DNA from 2 places in the Actinospica robiniae DSM 44927 genome. Region 2 is predicted to be linked to the other one. Evidence: riboswitches for the same ligand, from Rfam matches in the RefSeq annotation. Region 2 holds a riboswitch; the other holds the start of a gene.
What was found. A riboswitch is a leader RNA that binds a small molecule or an ion and turns the genes downstream of it on or off. The one in region 2 is predicted to bind cobalamin.

Region 1 (7,578 bases), 6.8 Mb from region 2:
GGGCCCGAGGCCGTCGCCCAGCCGCACCAGGTGGTAGCCGATGCCTTCGTTCGCCCAGTCGGTGCCGAACTTGCCCATCGCCTCCGTCAGGAACGGTGTCGGCCACGGCGCGTCCGAGGCACGTTCCGTCTCGGTGCGGTTGTCGCTGAGCTCGTAGAAGAACGCTGCGTCGTCGGTGCTGAGCGGTGCCAGGGTCAGGTGCGCGGTTGTCAGCATGGCGCGACGTTAACAGCCGTGCACGGGAAAGGCGCGCGAGTTACGCGGCCCCGTCAGATGATCCGAGGGACACTAGCCCCGTAGGCGCGTCTTCCATCCGAGCACCAGCGCGGCGGTGATCGGCACGATCAGCGCCACCGTCCAGCGGCCGATCGTCCCGCCGTTCACGCCCATCTCGACGATGACGAACAGCAGGAACGCGAGCGTGGCCAGCTCCGTCACCGGCGAGAAGAAGAGCCGGAACGCGGGCCGCTCCAGCTCCCCGCGCCGGGCCCGGCGGACGAACTCCAGGTGGCAGATCATGATCGTGCCCCAGGTGCAGATGATCCCGAGTGCGGCGACGTTGGTGACGATCTCGAAGGCCTCGCCGGGCAGCCAGGCATTGAACCCGACGCCGAGCAGCGCCACCCCCGCGGTCAGCAGGATCCCGCCGTAGGGCACGTGGTGGCGGCTCATCACCCCGGTGAACCGCGGCGCCGAGCCGGCCGCGGCCATCGAGCGCAGGATCCGGCCGGTCGAGTACAGGCCCGAGTTCAGGCTGGAGAGCGCCGCGGTGAGCACGACCAGGTTCATGATGCCGCCGGCCGCGGGCATCCCGAGCTTGCTGAACACCGTGACGAACGGCGATTCGTTGCCCGAGTAGTCGGTCCAGGGCAGCAGCAGCGTCAGCAGCACCACCGAGCCGACATAGAAGATCGCGATCCGCCACATCACCGAGTTCACCGCCTTCGGCACGATCCGGCGCGGCTCGGCCGTCTCGCCCGCGGTGATGCCCACCAGCTCCACCGCCGCGTACGCGAAGACCACGCTCTGCAGGATGGAGATGCAGGCCACGATCCCCTTCGGGAAGAACCCGCCGTTGGCGCTGATCACGTGCCAGCCCGGGGTCTCGCCGCCGATCGGCTGGCCGGCGATCAGCAGCCAGACGCCCACCAGCAGGAACGCCGTGATCGCGGTGACCTTGATGATGGCGAACCAGAACTCGGTCTCGCCGAACATGCGCACCGAGATCAGGTTGACCGTCAGCACCACGGCCAGCGCGATGAACGCCAGCAGCCACTGCGGGACGCTGGTGAACGCCTGCCAGTAGTGCACGTACAGGGCACACGCCGTGATGTCGGCCATGCCGGTGGTGGACCAGTTCAACACGTACATCCAGCCGACGACGTACGCGCCGGACTCGCCGAGGAGCTCCCGGGCGTAGCTGACGAAGGATCCGGACGAGGGCCGGTGCACCACCAGCTCGCCGAGAGCGCGCACCACGAAGAACGCGAAGACACCCGCCACGGCGTAGGACAGCGCCAGGCCGGGGCCGGCCTTCTGCAGGCTCACCCCCGCGCCGAGGAAGAGACCGGTGCCGATCGCCCCGCCGATCGCGATCATCCCGATGTGCCGCGGTTGCAGTGTCTTGGCGTATCCGGCGTCGCCCGTGTCGTCCGACTCGGACGAGGGACCGCCGACCTTCACCGCCGTCCGGACCGTCGGATCCGCTGCGGGGTCTCGCTCTGCCGGCTGTCGCACTCCAGCAAGCCTGGCATAACGGATATATCCGTCTGGACCGGACACGCCGTCCGCGCGAACCGGGGCTTACGTGCGTTCAGAGCTTGCGGAAAAGCCGCGCTTCCTCGGCCGCCGCGCGGACCGCTTGGAGGTCCCCGCCCGCGGACGCGGTGACCACCGCGGCCACGGCGCCCTCGACGAAGGGTGCGTCGGCCAGCACGGCTCCGGGCCGGTCAGGCTCATCGCCGACGCCCTCGTCCAGCAAGGTCTTGACGGTCAGCAGGGCGCTGCCGAGGTCGCCGAGCAGCAGCACGCCGGCGCCGCGGTCGGCTTCGCGCACGGCCTGCTCGATCCGGCCGTAGCTGGTGCCGAGGCTGCCGTCGTCCATGCCGCCGGCGGCGATCACCGGCACCTGGTCGCCGCCGAGTTCGCGCACGAGTTCGGCGAGACCTTCGGCGAGGCGCTCGCTGTGCGAGACAAGGACGACACCAACCAGCTTCACGGTGCCCGACCCTATCATCACGACCTGGTCAGCGCGGCGTGTCGGGGTTGACTCCGGCGGCCGCAGGGTTTTGCGGGGTCCGCGGCACCGGCGGTGCGTCCGTCAGGCGGCGGCGTCGGCCAGGGTCCGCCACAGCAGCGCCGTCGAGACCGCGCCCGGATCCAGGTGGCCCTCGCTGCGTTCGCCGAGGTAACTGGCCCGGCCCTTGCGCGCCCGCAGCGGAGCCGTCTCCTGCGCGCCCTCTTCGGCGGCGCGGGCCGCGAGGTCCAGCGCCTGGCCGGGCAGCAGGCCGTCCTCGGCGGCGGCCCGAAGTGCCTCGACCGCGGGAGTGAACGCGTCGAGCATCGTCTTGTCGCCGACGCTCGCGCCGCCCAGTCTCGCCAAGGCCTCGAGCCCGGCCGCGAACGCCGCCGCGAGGGCCGGCACGTCCGCCGACTCCGCGTCGCCCAGAGCCTTGCCGGCGGCACGGAAGACGCTGCCGTACAACGGCCCGGAGGCGCCGCCCACGGTCGAGATCAGCTGACGGCCGGTCAGCTGCAGCGTCGCTCCCGGCGTCGCCGGGGGCTCCTGCGCCAGCTTCGCGGCCACCGCGGCGAACCCGCGCTTGAGGTTCGTGCCGTGGTCCCCGTCGCCGATCGCCGAGTCGAGCTCGGTCAGCCGGGGCGCCTCCTTCGCCACGGCGTCGGCCGCGGCCGTGAGCCAGGCCACGAACAGCGCCGCGTCGAGTCCGTCTTTGTCCCGCATCGTCACCTCGGTCACCGTCCCCACCGCAGCGCCGGCGTCTGCACCGGCGCGTCCCACAAAGCCACCAGTTCCGGTTCGGCCCGGCACACCGTCACCGAGAAGCCGGGCATGTCCAGGCTGGTGATGTAGTCGCCGACCAGGTTGCGCACCACGCGCACGCCGCGCCGGTCCAGCGCCCGCACCACCTCCGCGTAGACGACGTAGAGCTCGAGCAGCGGGCTCGCGCCCATGCCGTTGAGCAGCACCATCGCGTCGCCGCGGAAGTCGAGGTCGGCGCACACCGCCTCCACCGCGATCTCGGCCAGCTCGCTCGCCGGGGCGTAGCGCGCGCGGCGGCGGCCGGGCTCGCCGTGGATGCCGACGCCGAGTTCGATCTCGTCCTCGCCCAGCTCGAAGCCGGGCCGGCCGGCGGCCGGCGTGGTGCACGGGCCGAGCGCGATCCCGAACGAGCGGCAGACCGCGTTCGTCCGTTCGGCCACCGCCGCCACCTCGTCCAGCCCGGCGCCGCGTTCCGCCGCGGCCCCCGCGTGCTTCTCCGCGAACAGGGTCGCGCCGGTGCCGCGCCGCCCGGCGGTGTAGAGCGAGTCCTCGACTGCGACGTCGTCGTCGATCAGCACCGAGCGGGAGGCGATGCCCTCGTCCTCGAGCAGATCCGCGGCGAGCTGGAAGTTGAGCACGTCGCCGGTGTAGTTCTTCACCAGGAACAGCACCCCGCCGCCGGTGTCCGCGGCCTGCGCCGCGGCCAGCATCTGGTCCGGCACCGGCGAGGTGAACACCTCCCCGGGGCAGGCCGCGTCGAGCATGCCGAAACCGACGTAACCGGCGTGCAGGGGTTCGTGGCCTGATCCGCCGCCGGAGATCAGCGCGGGCTTGCCCGCGGCGCCCGGCTCGGCCCGAAGTACGATCCGCCGCTCGGCGTCCACCCGCAGGCCCGGGTGCGCGGCGGCGAGCCCGGCCAGGGCATCGGCGACCACCGTCTCCGGCGAGTTGATCAGCATCTTCATGGTGCCCCATTCTGCCGTGCGGGCCCGGCGGCGCGGTAGGCGCCGCGTGCGCCGGATCGGCGCGCCGGGCGGTGCGGCTATGCTCTTACCCGTCGGCCCCGCAGGAATCCGGTGCGAATCCGGAACGGTCCCGCCACTGTCAGCCCCCGTACGCCGAGCGCGTCGCGGGCGAGTCAGGAACTGCGCCCGGCACGTATGACTGTCGCTACGAACGGGCGTGGGCTCCCGGGTAGGAGTGGATCGGCGCTGTGCTGCGTTTCCCTTTTTCGGCCGTGCTCGGGCAGGACGAGCTGCGGCTTGCTTTGATCCTCAACGCGATCCATCCCGCCGTGGGCGGGGTGCTGGTGCGCGGCGAGAAGGGCACTGCCAAATCGACCATGGTGCGCGCGCTGGCCGCGGTGCTGCCGCAGGTCGAGGTCGTGCCCGGTTGCCGCTTCTCGTGCGAGCCGGCCGCGCCGGACGAGCAGTGCCCGGACGGGCCGCACGGCTCTGAGCCCGCCGGCGAGAGCGCGGCACTGCGGGCGGCGCGCCTGGTCGAACTGCCGGTCGGCGCGTCTGAAGATCGGCTCACCGGCGCCCTGGACCTCGAGCGCGCCCTCGGTCGCGGCGAGGCGGCGTTCCAGCCGGGGCTGCTGGCGGCCTCGCACCGCGGTGTGCTGTACGTGGACGAAGTCAACCTGCTGCCGGACCACCTCGTCGACGTGCTGCTGGACGCGGCCGCGATGGGCGAGGCACACGTGGAGCGTGACGGCGTGTCAGTCCGGCACGCGGCCCGGTTCCTGCTGGTGGGCACGATGAACCCGGAGGAGGGCGAGCTGCGGCCGCAGCTGCTCGACCGCTTCGGCCTGACGGTGGACGTGGCGGCCAGCCGCGACCCGAAGCAGCGCGCCGAGGTGGTGCGCCGCCGTCTGGCGTACGAGGCGGATCCGGAGGGTTTCTGCGCGCGCTGGGACGAGGCGGACGCGGAGGTCGGCCGGCGGATAGCGGCTGCCCGCGCAGTGCTGCGGGCTGTGGAGCTGCCGGACGCGGAGCTGGAGCGGATCGCGCGGGTCTGCGCCGAGTTCGAAGTGGACGGCATGCGGGCGGACCTGGTGACCGCGCGCGCCGCGGTGGCGCTGGCCGCCTGGCGCGGCCGGCCGGCGGTGACCGCCGAGGAGGTGCGCGACGCGGCGCGGCTCGCCCTGCCGCACCGCCGGCGCCGCAACCCCTTCGACGCGCCGGGGCTGGACGAGAAGCAGCTCGAGCAGGCGTGCGCGGATCCGGAGGGCGGCGGCGGCGGAGACGGGCCGGACGGCGGTCCGGGCGGCGCGGGACCTGACGGCGGCGGCGGTGAGGGCGGCGCCGGGAACGGCGGCGGCGAGGGCGGTCCGGGGCCGGATAACAGGCCCAACGCCCCGCGAGGGTCGGGGGCTGGTACTGATGACGGCGCTGGGAACCGACCCACGCCTCCGCCCCCTTCCGGCGACTCCGGTGCTGATGCGCCGTCAAAGGGAGGGCCCGGAGCCGGTGAGCAGGCTGCCGTCGCCGCCGGCGCGACGTATCGGACGCGGCTTTTCGCGGTTCCGGGGGTCGGCGACGGGGTGCCGGGGCGACGGTCGGCTGGACGCTCGCGCGGGCGGGGGCGGACGGTCGGGGCCGAGCTGCCTGCTTCCGGCGGGACGTTCGGGCGAGTGATCCACTTTCCGGCGACGATGCGGGCGGCGGCTGTCCGACAGGCCGCAACCGCTACGTATCCAGTCGATCCGACCGCGAGCCGCGGCGCTGCCCTCAGCTTCCTGCCTTCCGACCTGCGCACGGCGGTGCGGCGCGACCGTGAGGGCAACCTCGTCCTTTTCGCCGTCGACGCCTCCGGCTCCATGGCGGCACGCTCGCGCATGTCCGCCGTCAAAGGCGCCGTGCTCTCGCTCCTGCTCGACGCCTATCAGCGCCGCGACAAGGTCGGGCTGATCACCTTCCGCGGCTCGTCCGCCACGCTCGTCCTGCCGCCCACCGGCTCCGTCGAGGCCGCGGCCGCGCGGCTCGCCGCCGTTCCGACCGGCGGGCGCACGCCGCTCGCCTCGGGGCTGCTGCTCTCGCACACCGTCGTGCAGCGCGAGCGGTTGCGCGATCCGCGGCGGCGCGCGCTGCTCGTGCTGGTCACGGACGGGCGCGCGACCGGGTCGGGCACGGCTCTGGCCGACGCCCGGCGTGCCGCGGAACTGCTCGGGTCCGCCGGCGTGGCCTGCGTGGTCGTGGATTGCGAAACCGGGCCGGTGCGGCTGGGGCTGGCCGCAGACCTGGCCTTCCGGCTCGGCGGGGAGCACGTGCCGATGGGCTCGGTCTCCGCCGCGGCGCTCGACCACCTCGTGCGAAAGGCGGCCTGACATGCCCCAGGGCAAGCCCGTATACGTCCCGGAGGACGGCCTGACCACCCGTCAGCGCCGCGCGCTGCCGCTGACGGTGGTGCACACCGGCCACGGCAAGGGCAAGACCACGGCCGCCTTCGGCCTGGCGCTGCGGGCGTGGAACGCCGGGTGGCCGATCGGGGTGTTCCAGTTCGTCAAGAGCGCGAAGTGGAAGATCGGCGAGGAGCCGGCGTTCAAGGCGCTCGGGGCTGTGCACGAGCAGACCGGGCAGGGCGCGCCGGTGGCCTGGCACAAGATGGGCGAGGGCTGGAGCTGGCTGATCCAGGACCTGCATTCGGACCCTGAATTGCAGGCGGACAACGCGCGGGCCGGCTGGGAGCAGATCAAGCGGGACCTTGCCGCCGAGACCTACCGGCTCTACCTGCTCGACGAGTTCACCTACCCGATGACCTGGGGCTGGGTGGACGTGGACGAGGTGGTCGCGGTGCTGCGCGCCCGGCCGGGGACCCAGCACGTGATCATCACCGGCCGCGATGCCGCGCCCGCGCTGCTCGAGTGCGCGGATCTGGTGACGGAGATGACGAAGGTCAAGCATCCGATGGACGCCGGGCGCAAGGGGCAGAAGGGCATCGAATGGTGACGGTCTCCGCCGTGCCGCGGGTGCTGATCGCGGCACCGGCGTCCGGGCACGGGAAGACGACGGTCGCCACCGGGCTGATCGCGGTGCTGGCGCGGCGGGGGCGGCGGGTGGCGCCGTTCAAGGTCGGGCCGGACTACATCGACCCGGGCTACCACGCGCTGGCCGCGGGCCGGCCGGGCCGGAACCTGGACCCCTTCCTGGTCGGCGAGTACCGGATGGTCGGTGTCTTCGGGCACGGCACCGCCGGCGCCGACATCGCCGTCATCGAGGGCGTGATGGGGCTGTACGACGGCGCTGTCGGACGCGGCGAGCTGGCTTCGAGTGCCCAGGTGGCCGTGCTGACCGGCTCGCCGGTGGTGCTGGTCGTGGACGCGACCGCGCAGGGGCGTTCGGTGGCCGCGCTGGTGGACGGGTTCCGCGGGTTCGACCGCCGGGTGCGGCTCGCCGGGGTCGTGCTCAACCGGGTCGGGTCGGCGCGGCACCGCGAGATCCTGGCGGCGGCGCTGGAGGAGATCGGCGTTCCGCTGCTCGGGGTGCTGCATCGCAGCGACGCGGCGGCGACTCCGTCCCGTCATCTCGGGCTGGTTCCGGCGGCCGAGCGGGCGCCGGACGCGCTGGCCACGGTGG
Region 2 (7,578 bases):
GCTCGACCGCGCGGCGATGGAGGCGGGGAACGACTAGGCGACTAGGCAATGGAATGGCGGCTTGGGGGACCGGTCCGCGGTTTGGCAGGGCTGTCGGCGAGGGAAGCCCGGCGGCTTGGCAGGCCCCCCAGCGGCCAGGAATGCCCAGCGGCTAGGGAAGCCCGGCGGCTTGGCGAGGGATCGGCTAGCCGAGGGAACGGCCAAGCGAGGGCCGGCTTAGTCAGGGAATGCTCGAGCCAGGGAGCGACTGAGCGAGGGACGCCGAGAGACGCCTAAGTTTCGGAGCGGGCTGAGCGAGAGCAGGGTGGCGGAGCGGCGCGATAGCGCTGGTCCGTTAGCCCGGCGCTGCTGCCCAGTAATCGCCCTGTCCCGGTGCGCAAGCACCGGGACAGGGCGATACGCATTTTGGGGATGGGTGGATGCGTACCGTGGAGTGGTGAGATCAGCGTCGTGCGGGACGCCGTCGACATGGAGACAGGGTGGGGAGAAGGCATGCGGGGCGACGGGACGACGTGGAATGCGGGATGACGGGGAGACGCTGCGACGCAGTGACACGGCCTTGCAGCGGAGCGGGCAGTGCGGTTGGTTGTGCGAGGAGGCGCGAGTCGCGGCTAAGGCGTAGCGGGGTAACGGGGTAACGGGGTTGCGATGTCGCGGGAACGGAGCAGGGGCGCCGCGTGTCAATCAACGCCCTTGCATCCGTCCCGTCCCGTCCCGCCTCAGCCCGCCGCCCCGTCCGATCACCACTCAGGCTTCTGGACCGCCATGCATGCGTTGCTGTCGCCGGCGTTCGTCTCGTGCGAGCTCAGCGGTGCGGAGGACGCTACGGCGGTGGAGCTGCCGCCTGCGCCTCCTGACGACGTGGCCGTGCTGAACATGTCCCCGGTCTTCCAGTCCTGGCCGATCACCACGGTGACCTGGGTGTAGTCCGCTGATTCGTGCATCGACGAGCTCGGTATGCCGAGTGCTTGGGCGACTGCGGCGGCGGAGTCGGCGCGGTTGGAGGGGTAGTACAGAGCCGTGGTGGCGCGCACGGCGGCGGTTTGGGGGATGATGTTGGCGCTGGTGAAGCCGGCGCTCACGAGTACCTGGGCGATGGCACCGGCTCGGCCGTTCTGGCCGCTGCCGTTCTCCACCACTGCGTGGACGGTGGACGTGACGACGTTGGCGGCGTTCGGGCCGCTGGTGGACGCGCCGCCCGCTGAGGACGCCGTCGCGGAAGCTCCTGCCTTACCGCTGCCGCTTCCGCTCCCGCTGCCAGTTCCGTCGCCGCTGCCCGCCTTCGACCCGGACGTGTACGACGTGTCGGACTTGATCGCGGCGAACATCTGGTCGGCGGCCGGCTGGGAGAACTGGAGTTGCTCTTTCCAGGCCGCGTTGGTGCCCGAGTAGTCGTCCGTCGGCACCGAGAGCATGGTGATCCGGTTCGCGGGTACCTTGCCGAGTTCTTGGGCGAGGGAGAGCAGGCTCGTGATCGAGGAGAGCTTCGGGTCCACCGTCAGCGACTTGGTCGCCGCGTCGGCCACTGAATACAGCGTGCTGACGTGGGTGAGGGACTCGTTCGCCGAGAGCTTGCGGAAGAGCGCGGCCAGGAACATGTGCTGGGCCTGCTCGCGGTAGCGCTCGTCGGGGAAGGCGTGGCGGGTGCGCAGCCAGGCGAGTGCCTGCTGGCCTTGGATGACGCTCGTCCCCTTGGGGAGCTTCAGGTGCGAGTACGAGTCGTAGATGTTGTTGGTCACGCAGACCGGCACGCCGCCGAGGGCGTTGGACATGGTGACCACGCCGGACATGTCGATCTCGATGAAGTGGTCGATCGTGAGGCCGGTGAGGTCGTTGACGGCCTGCACCGCGCAGGACGGGCCGCCGCTGAGGGCGGCGTTCATCAGGCCTCTGGTCGCGTGGGCGCAGGAGGGCAGGTCCACGATCGAGTCGCGGGGGATCGACATGATCGTCATGTTCGAGCGGTCGGCCGCCACGTGCATGACCATGAGGGTGTCCGCGGTGGACTCGGTGTCGTCGCAGGCTCCGCCCAGGTGGCAGTCCGCGGCGTCGAGGCGGGCGGAGTTGCCGAGCAGCAGGATGTTCATGGCGGTGCGGCCGAACTGGTCGGGTATCTCCGGGGCCTGCGTCACGTCGTTGGGGAGCAGCGAACTGGACTTGATGTTGCCGTTGAGGTGGACGTAGACGTAGCCGCCCACGCCCGCGGTCGCGACCAGCAGCCCGGCCAGGGAGAAACCGACGTATCTTAGCGCCCTGCGCTTGCCGCTACGGCTGCTACGGCCGCGGCGGCGGTTGGGGCGGTTGGACTGGGCGGCACGGCGGGGGTTCTGGCCGGCTGAGCTGCGGGAACGTAGGGGCGGGTCGATCTCGTCGAGGTCCGGATCCCGGTTGACGTATGTGTCATCGCGCCCGTGCATGTGCCGCTCCCACCCCACCCATTCGCCTGTTCAAGGCTGTTCAAGCCCGTCATCTTCGCCTGTGACGACGCCGGAGTATGGAGCTCCGGTTGCCGGGGCAAGTCCACTGGGTGTCGATTGGCCCGCGACGTGCGGCTTCGGGTCGGGCGAGACTCGCGGCATGGACGGAACGCGGGTGGCGGTGGTGACCTTCGACGGGTTCAACGAGCTGGACAGCTTCATCGCCTCCGCTCTGATCAATCGGTGCGGAAATGACGGTTTGGCGGCTTTCATCACGACGCCGAGTCCGGTGGTGACGTCGATGAACGGCGTCGAGGTGCGGGGGCAGCGGCCGCTGGAGTTCGTTACCGACGCGGACGTGGTGCTGATCGGCAGCGGGGTGAGGACGCGGGACGTGGTGGCGGACGACGGGTTGATCAGCACCCTCCGCCTCGATCCGGAACGCCAGCTGATCGGATCGCAGTGTTCTGGCGCGCTGGTGCTGGCGCGGCTCGGCCTGGTCGGTGGGGACAGGCCGGTCTGCACGGATTCGAAGAGCCGGCCGTTCGTCGAGGCCTGCGATGTGAAGGTGCTGGACGAGCCGTTCCACGCCGACGGGAACGTGGCCACGGCGGGCGGGTGTCTCGCGTCTCAGTACCTCGCCGCATGGGTCATCGCGCGGACGCTAGGGGTGGCGGCGGCGCGCGCGGTTTTGGCGTACGTGGCGCCCGTCGGGGAGGAACGGGAGACGATCGAGCGGGTGCTGGGGAGAGTCGAGCGGACGCTCGGAACGGTCGTCGAATCCTGAGGCGAGCCCGACATGTTGGGTGTGACTTTCGTGCGGCTACAAGATATGGTGTCTGACGCAGCTGGTTCGGCCGATCCTCAGGGGCGGCCGAGGAAAGAGGGAACCCGGTGTGAGTCCGGGACTGCCCCGCAGCGGTGAGTGGGAACGACCGCCGTCGTACACACTGGGTGCCCGCGTCGCGCACGCGCAGCCTGGGAAGTGACGGCCAGTAGATTCCGGGGTTTTCCGGCTTCGTCCGGATCCGGGTGCCCGCGAGTCCGAAGACCTGCCAGCGGTGCCGCGTCCGTCCCCGGGCGCGGCCGTCCGGAGCCGCGTGGGTCGGCTGACGGCGTGTCGGAACCGACGGGGCGTCTTCTCGTGCTGCCCGCTGATCCGTTCCACCCGCTCGTCGTGTGCCCCGCGTGTGCTGCGGACCGTACTTCGGACGCGCGAGGAGCAAGCAGTGACGGTCGGGCAGGTCGGGCAGATCGAAAAAGCCGGGCGGGTCGGGCAGGTCGAGGACGCGGTGGCGCGGTGGGCGCGGGATCTGCCCGACGTCGATCCGGCGCGGGTGGTGCGCAAGACGCTCGGCGGGCTCAACGAGGGCGCCGACCGGGCGGAGGCGGTCCGGCTCGCGGTGCAGTGCGCGGCGGAGCTGATCGGGGAGGAGCCGCAGTACTCGAAGCTGGCCGCGCGGCTGCTGTCCGAGGTCGTCGCGGACGAGGCGGCGGCGCATGGGGCCGACGGCTTCAGCGCGTCGATCGCGCTCGGGCACGCCGAGGGCCTGATCGGGGACGAGACGGCCGCGTTCGTGAAGGCGCATGCCGAGGAGCTGGATGCGGCGGTGGACGCAGCCGGCGATCTGCGCTTCGAGTACTTCGGGCTGCGGACCGTCTACGACCGCTACCTGCTGCGCCACCCGGTGGCCCGGGACGTCATCGAGACTCCGCAGTTCTTTCTCTTGCGCGTGTCGTGCGGGCTCTCGCGGACGGTGGAGGAGGCGGTCGGGTTCTACCGGCTGATGTCGTCGCTGGCGTACCTGCCGAGTTCGCCGACGCTGTTCAACTCCGGCACGCGGCACACGCAGATGTCCTCCTGCTACCTCGTCGACTCTCCGCGTGACGAGCTGGACTCCATCTATGCGCGCTACCACCAGGTCGCGCGGCTCTCGAAGTTCGCCGGGGGCATCGGGATCGCGTTCTCGCGGGTGCGCTCGCGCGGCGCGCTGATCCGGAGCACCAACGGCCGGTCGAACGGGATCGTGCCGTTCCTGCGCACGCTCGACGCGTCGGTGGCGGCGGTCAACCAGGGCGGCCGGCGCAAGGGCGCGGCCTGCGTGTACCTCGAGCCGTGGCACCCGGACATCGAGGAGTTCCTGCAGTTGCGGGACAACACCGGCGAGGACGCCCGGCGCACCCACAACCTGAACCTGGCCAACTGGATCCCGGACGAGTTCATGCGCCGCGTCGAGGAGGACGGGCTGTGGTCGCTGATCGATCCGGATCAGGTTCCTGAACTGCCCGATCTGTGGGGCGAGGAGTTCGACGCGGCGTACCGGGCGGCCGAGGCCGAGGGGCGGTACGTTCGGCAGGTGAGCGCGCGCGAGCTGTACGGGAAGATGATGCGCACGCTCGCGCAGACCGGCAACGGCTGGATGACCTTCAAGGACGCCGCCAACCGCCTCTGCAACCAGACCGGGCGGCCCGGAAATACCGTGCACCTGTCTAATCTGTGCACCGAGATCATCGAGGTCTCCTCCGACGCCGAGACGGCCGTGTGCAACCTCGGGTCGATCAACCTCGCGGCGCATCTGACCGAGGCGCGCGACGGGGTCGACTGGGAGAAGTTGCGCGCGACCGTGCGCACGGCGGTTGAGTTCCTCGACCGCGTCATCGACATCAACTACTACCCGAGCGAGCAGACCGCGGCCTCCAACCCGCGCTGGCGGCCGGTGGGCCTCGGCGTGATGGGGCTTCAGGACGTCTTCTTCGCGCTGCGTCTGCCGTTCGACGACGCGCGGGCCCGCGAGCTGTCGACTCTGGTCTCCGAGGAGATCTACCTGACCGCGCTCGAGACCTCGGCCGGGCTGGCGGAGGACTTCGGCGCTCACCCCGCGTACGCGGAGACCCGGGCGTCGACGGGCGCGCTTCAGCCGGACCTGTGGGGCGTGGCGACCTCGCCCGAACTGGGGGAGCGTTGGGCGGCCGTCCGGGCGCGGGTGGCCGCGACCGGCCTGCGCAACTCGCTGCTGGTCGCCGTCGCGCCGACCGCGACCATCGCTTCGATCGCAGGGTGCTACGAGTGCATCGAGCCGCAGGTGTCCAACCTGTTCAAGCGCGAGACGCTGTCGGGCGAGTTCCTGCAGATCAATACGGCGCTGGTGCAGGAGCTCAAGGACTTGGGGCTCTGGACGTCGGCGATCCGCGAGGCGATCAAGCGTGCGGAGGGGTCGGTGCAGTCGATCCCGGTGCTGCCGGACGAAGTAAAGGAGCTGTACCGCACGGCGTGGGAGCTGCCGCAGCGCGCGCTGATCGACCTGGCGGTGGCGCGCGGGCCGTTCGTGGACCAGTCGCAGTCGCTGAACCTGTTCCTGGCGGCTCCGACCATCGGCAAGCTCTCCTCGATGTACATGTACGCGTGGAAGTCGGGCCTCAAGTCGACCTATTATCTGCGTTCCCGGCCGGCCACGCGCATCCAGCAGGCGACGGTTGCCGCCCAGGGCGCCGCGCCCGAGATCGAGTCGATCCCGGTGGACGCGGCCGTCGCGTGCTCGCTGGAGAACCCCGAAGCCTGCGAGGCCTGCCAGTGACCGCCGTAGACGAGGTGGACGCGAACACAGCCCCCGCAACTTTCAAGGAGACCCCGCACATGCTGCTCGACCCGGGCATGGATCTGACGCTGCGCCCGATGCGCTACCCGCACTTCTTCGACCGCTTCCGCGACGCGATCAAGAACACGTGGACGGTGGAGGAGGTGGACCTGCACGAGGACCTGACGGATCTGGGCCGGCTCTCCGCGGCCGAGCGGCACCTGGTCTCGCGGCTGGTGGCGTTCTTCGCCACCGGCGACACCATCGTCGCGAACAACCTCGTGCTCAACCTCTACCAGCACGTCAACAGCCCCGAGGGGCGGCTGTACCTGTCCCGGCAGCTGTTCGAAGAGGCCGTGCACGTGCAGTTCTACCTGAACCTGCTCGACACCTACGTCCCGGACGACGACGAGCGCGCCGCGGCGTTCGCGGCGGTGGAGAACATCCCCTCGATCCGGCGCAAGGCCGACTTCTGCTTCCGCTGGATCGATTCGCTGCACGCCCTGCGCAGCCTCGAGACGAAGGCGGACCGGCGGGCGTTCCTGCTCAACCTGATCTGCTTCGCCGCGTGCATCGAAGGGCTCTTCTTCTACGGGGCCTTCGCCTACGTCTACTTCCTGCGCTCCCGCGGGCTGCTCAACGGCCTGGCTTCGGGGACGAACTGGGTGTTCCGGGACGAGTCGATGCACATGGCGTTCGCCTTCGACGTGGTCGAGACCGTGCGCCGGGAGGAGCCGGACCTGTTCGACGCGGAGATGGCCGAGCAGGTCGGGCAGATGCTGGCTGAGGCCGTGGAGTGCGAGACGCAGTTCGCTGAGGACCTGCTGGGTGCGGGCGTGCCCGGGCTGCCGCTGGCCGACATGCGCGCCTACCTCGAGCACGTCGCCGACCGCCGCCTCGCCCAACTCGGGCTCGCCCCGCGCTACGGCACCGCCAATCCGCTCGCGTTCATGGAGTTGCAGGACGTCCAGGAGCTGTCGAACTTCTTCGAGCGGCGGGTCTCGGCCTACCAGGTCGCGGTCGGCGGGACGGTCTCCTTCGACGACGAGTTCTGACAGCGGGCGCGCACACCGGGCCGGTGGCGGGAACATGGGAAAACGTGTTCCCGTCACCGGCTTCGCCGTTTGATACCTCGGCGCGGGAGATTTTGCGTTCGAAGGCTGATCCAGACCGAGACCTTACCCAAGCGGCTGAGATTTTTGCCTTCTTTGCCGATTCTTGGTGAACCATCACGCTCGGTGAACCGTGGGGAACATGGGATTTCCGCGGGCGCGCCGCTGAATCCCCTGGTCCACCGGGAGTTCTCCGGCGCCGATGGGCCGGTCCGCGAAATAGGTAGAGCAGATACCATATATAGCGGCCCCCGAACCGGCCCCAAGGCACCTGGCCTGACCACATACGACCCCGAATTGAACGACGTCGGGCCGCTGGCGGCGGCGGGGATATTCCGCCATCTGAGATCTCGGACTCCGCTGCGGAGCGGTCGGAAATGTCCCCTATGAGGGCACGAATAAGGCCATCTCATCGTATGCTCCGCTGCTATGCTCCATGCGTTTTCAGGGCCCGGGCTTGCCGTCAGGCTGTTT

Region 1: linked by a shared signal. The riboswitch ahead of ACTRO_RS50540 (VWA domain-containing protein) and the one ahead of ACTRO_RS05330 (ribonucleoside-diphosphate reductase subunit alpha) in region 2 are both predicted to bind cobalamin.

What each region holds. Positions count from the first base shown of each region.
Region 1 covers NZ_KI632511.1:8,009,542-8,017,119, forward strand. The annotation lists gene ACTRO_RS34630 (GNAT family N-acetyltransferase) at 1-216, opposite strand, end outside; gene ACTRO_RS34635 (amino acid permease) at 289-1,599, opposite strand; gene dhaM (dihydroxyacetone kinase phosphoryl donor subunit DhaM) at 1,814-2,236, opposite strand; gene dhaL (dihydroxyacetone kinase subunit DhaL) at 2,321-2,962, opposite strand; gene dhaK (dihydroxyacetone kinase subunit DhaK) at 2,974-3,966, opposite strand; cobalamin riboswitch at 4,017-4,169, shown strand; gene ACTRO_RS50540 (VWA domain-containing protein) at 4,215-6,329, shown strand; gene cobO (cob(I)yrinic acid a,c-diamide adenosyltransferase) at 6,331-6,951, shown strand; gene ACTRO_RS34665 (cobyrinic acid a,c-diamide synthase CobB) at 6,945-7,578, shown strand, end outside.
Region 2 covers NZ_KI632511.1:1,234,278-1,241,855, reverse strand. The annotation lists gene argG (argininosuccinate synthase) at 1-37, shown strand, start outside; gene ACTRO_RS05340 (LCP family protein) at 741-2,417, opposite strand; gene ACTRO_RS05335 (DJ-1/PfpI family protein) at 2,578-3,204, shown strand; cobalamin riboswitch at 3,250-3,491, shown strand; gene ACTRO_RS05330 (ribonucleoside-diphosphate reductase subunit alpha) at 3,647-5,992, shown strand; gene ACTRO_RS05325 (ribonucleotide-diphosphate reductase subunit beta) at 6,052-7,047, shown strand.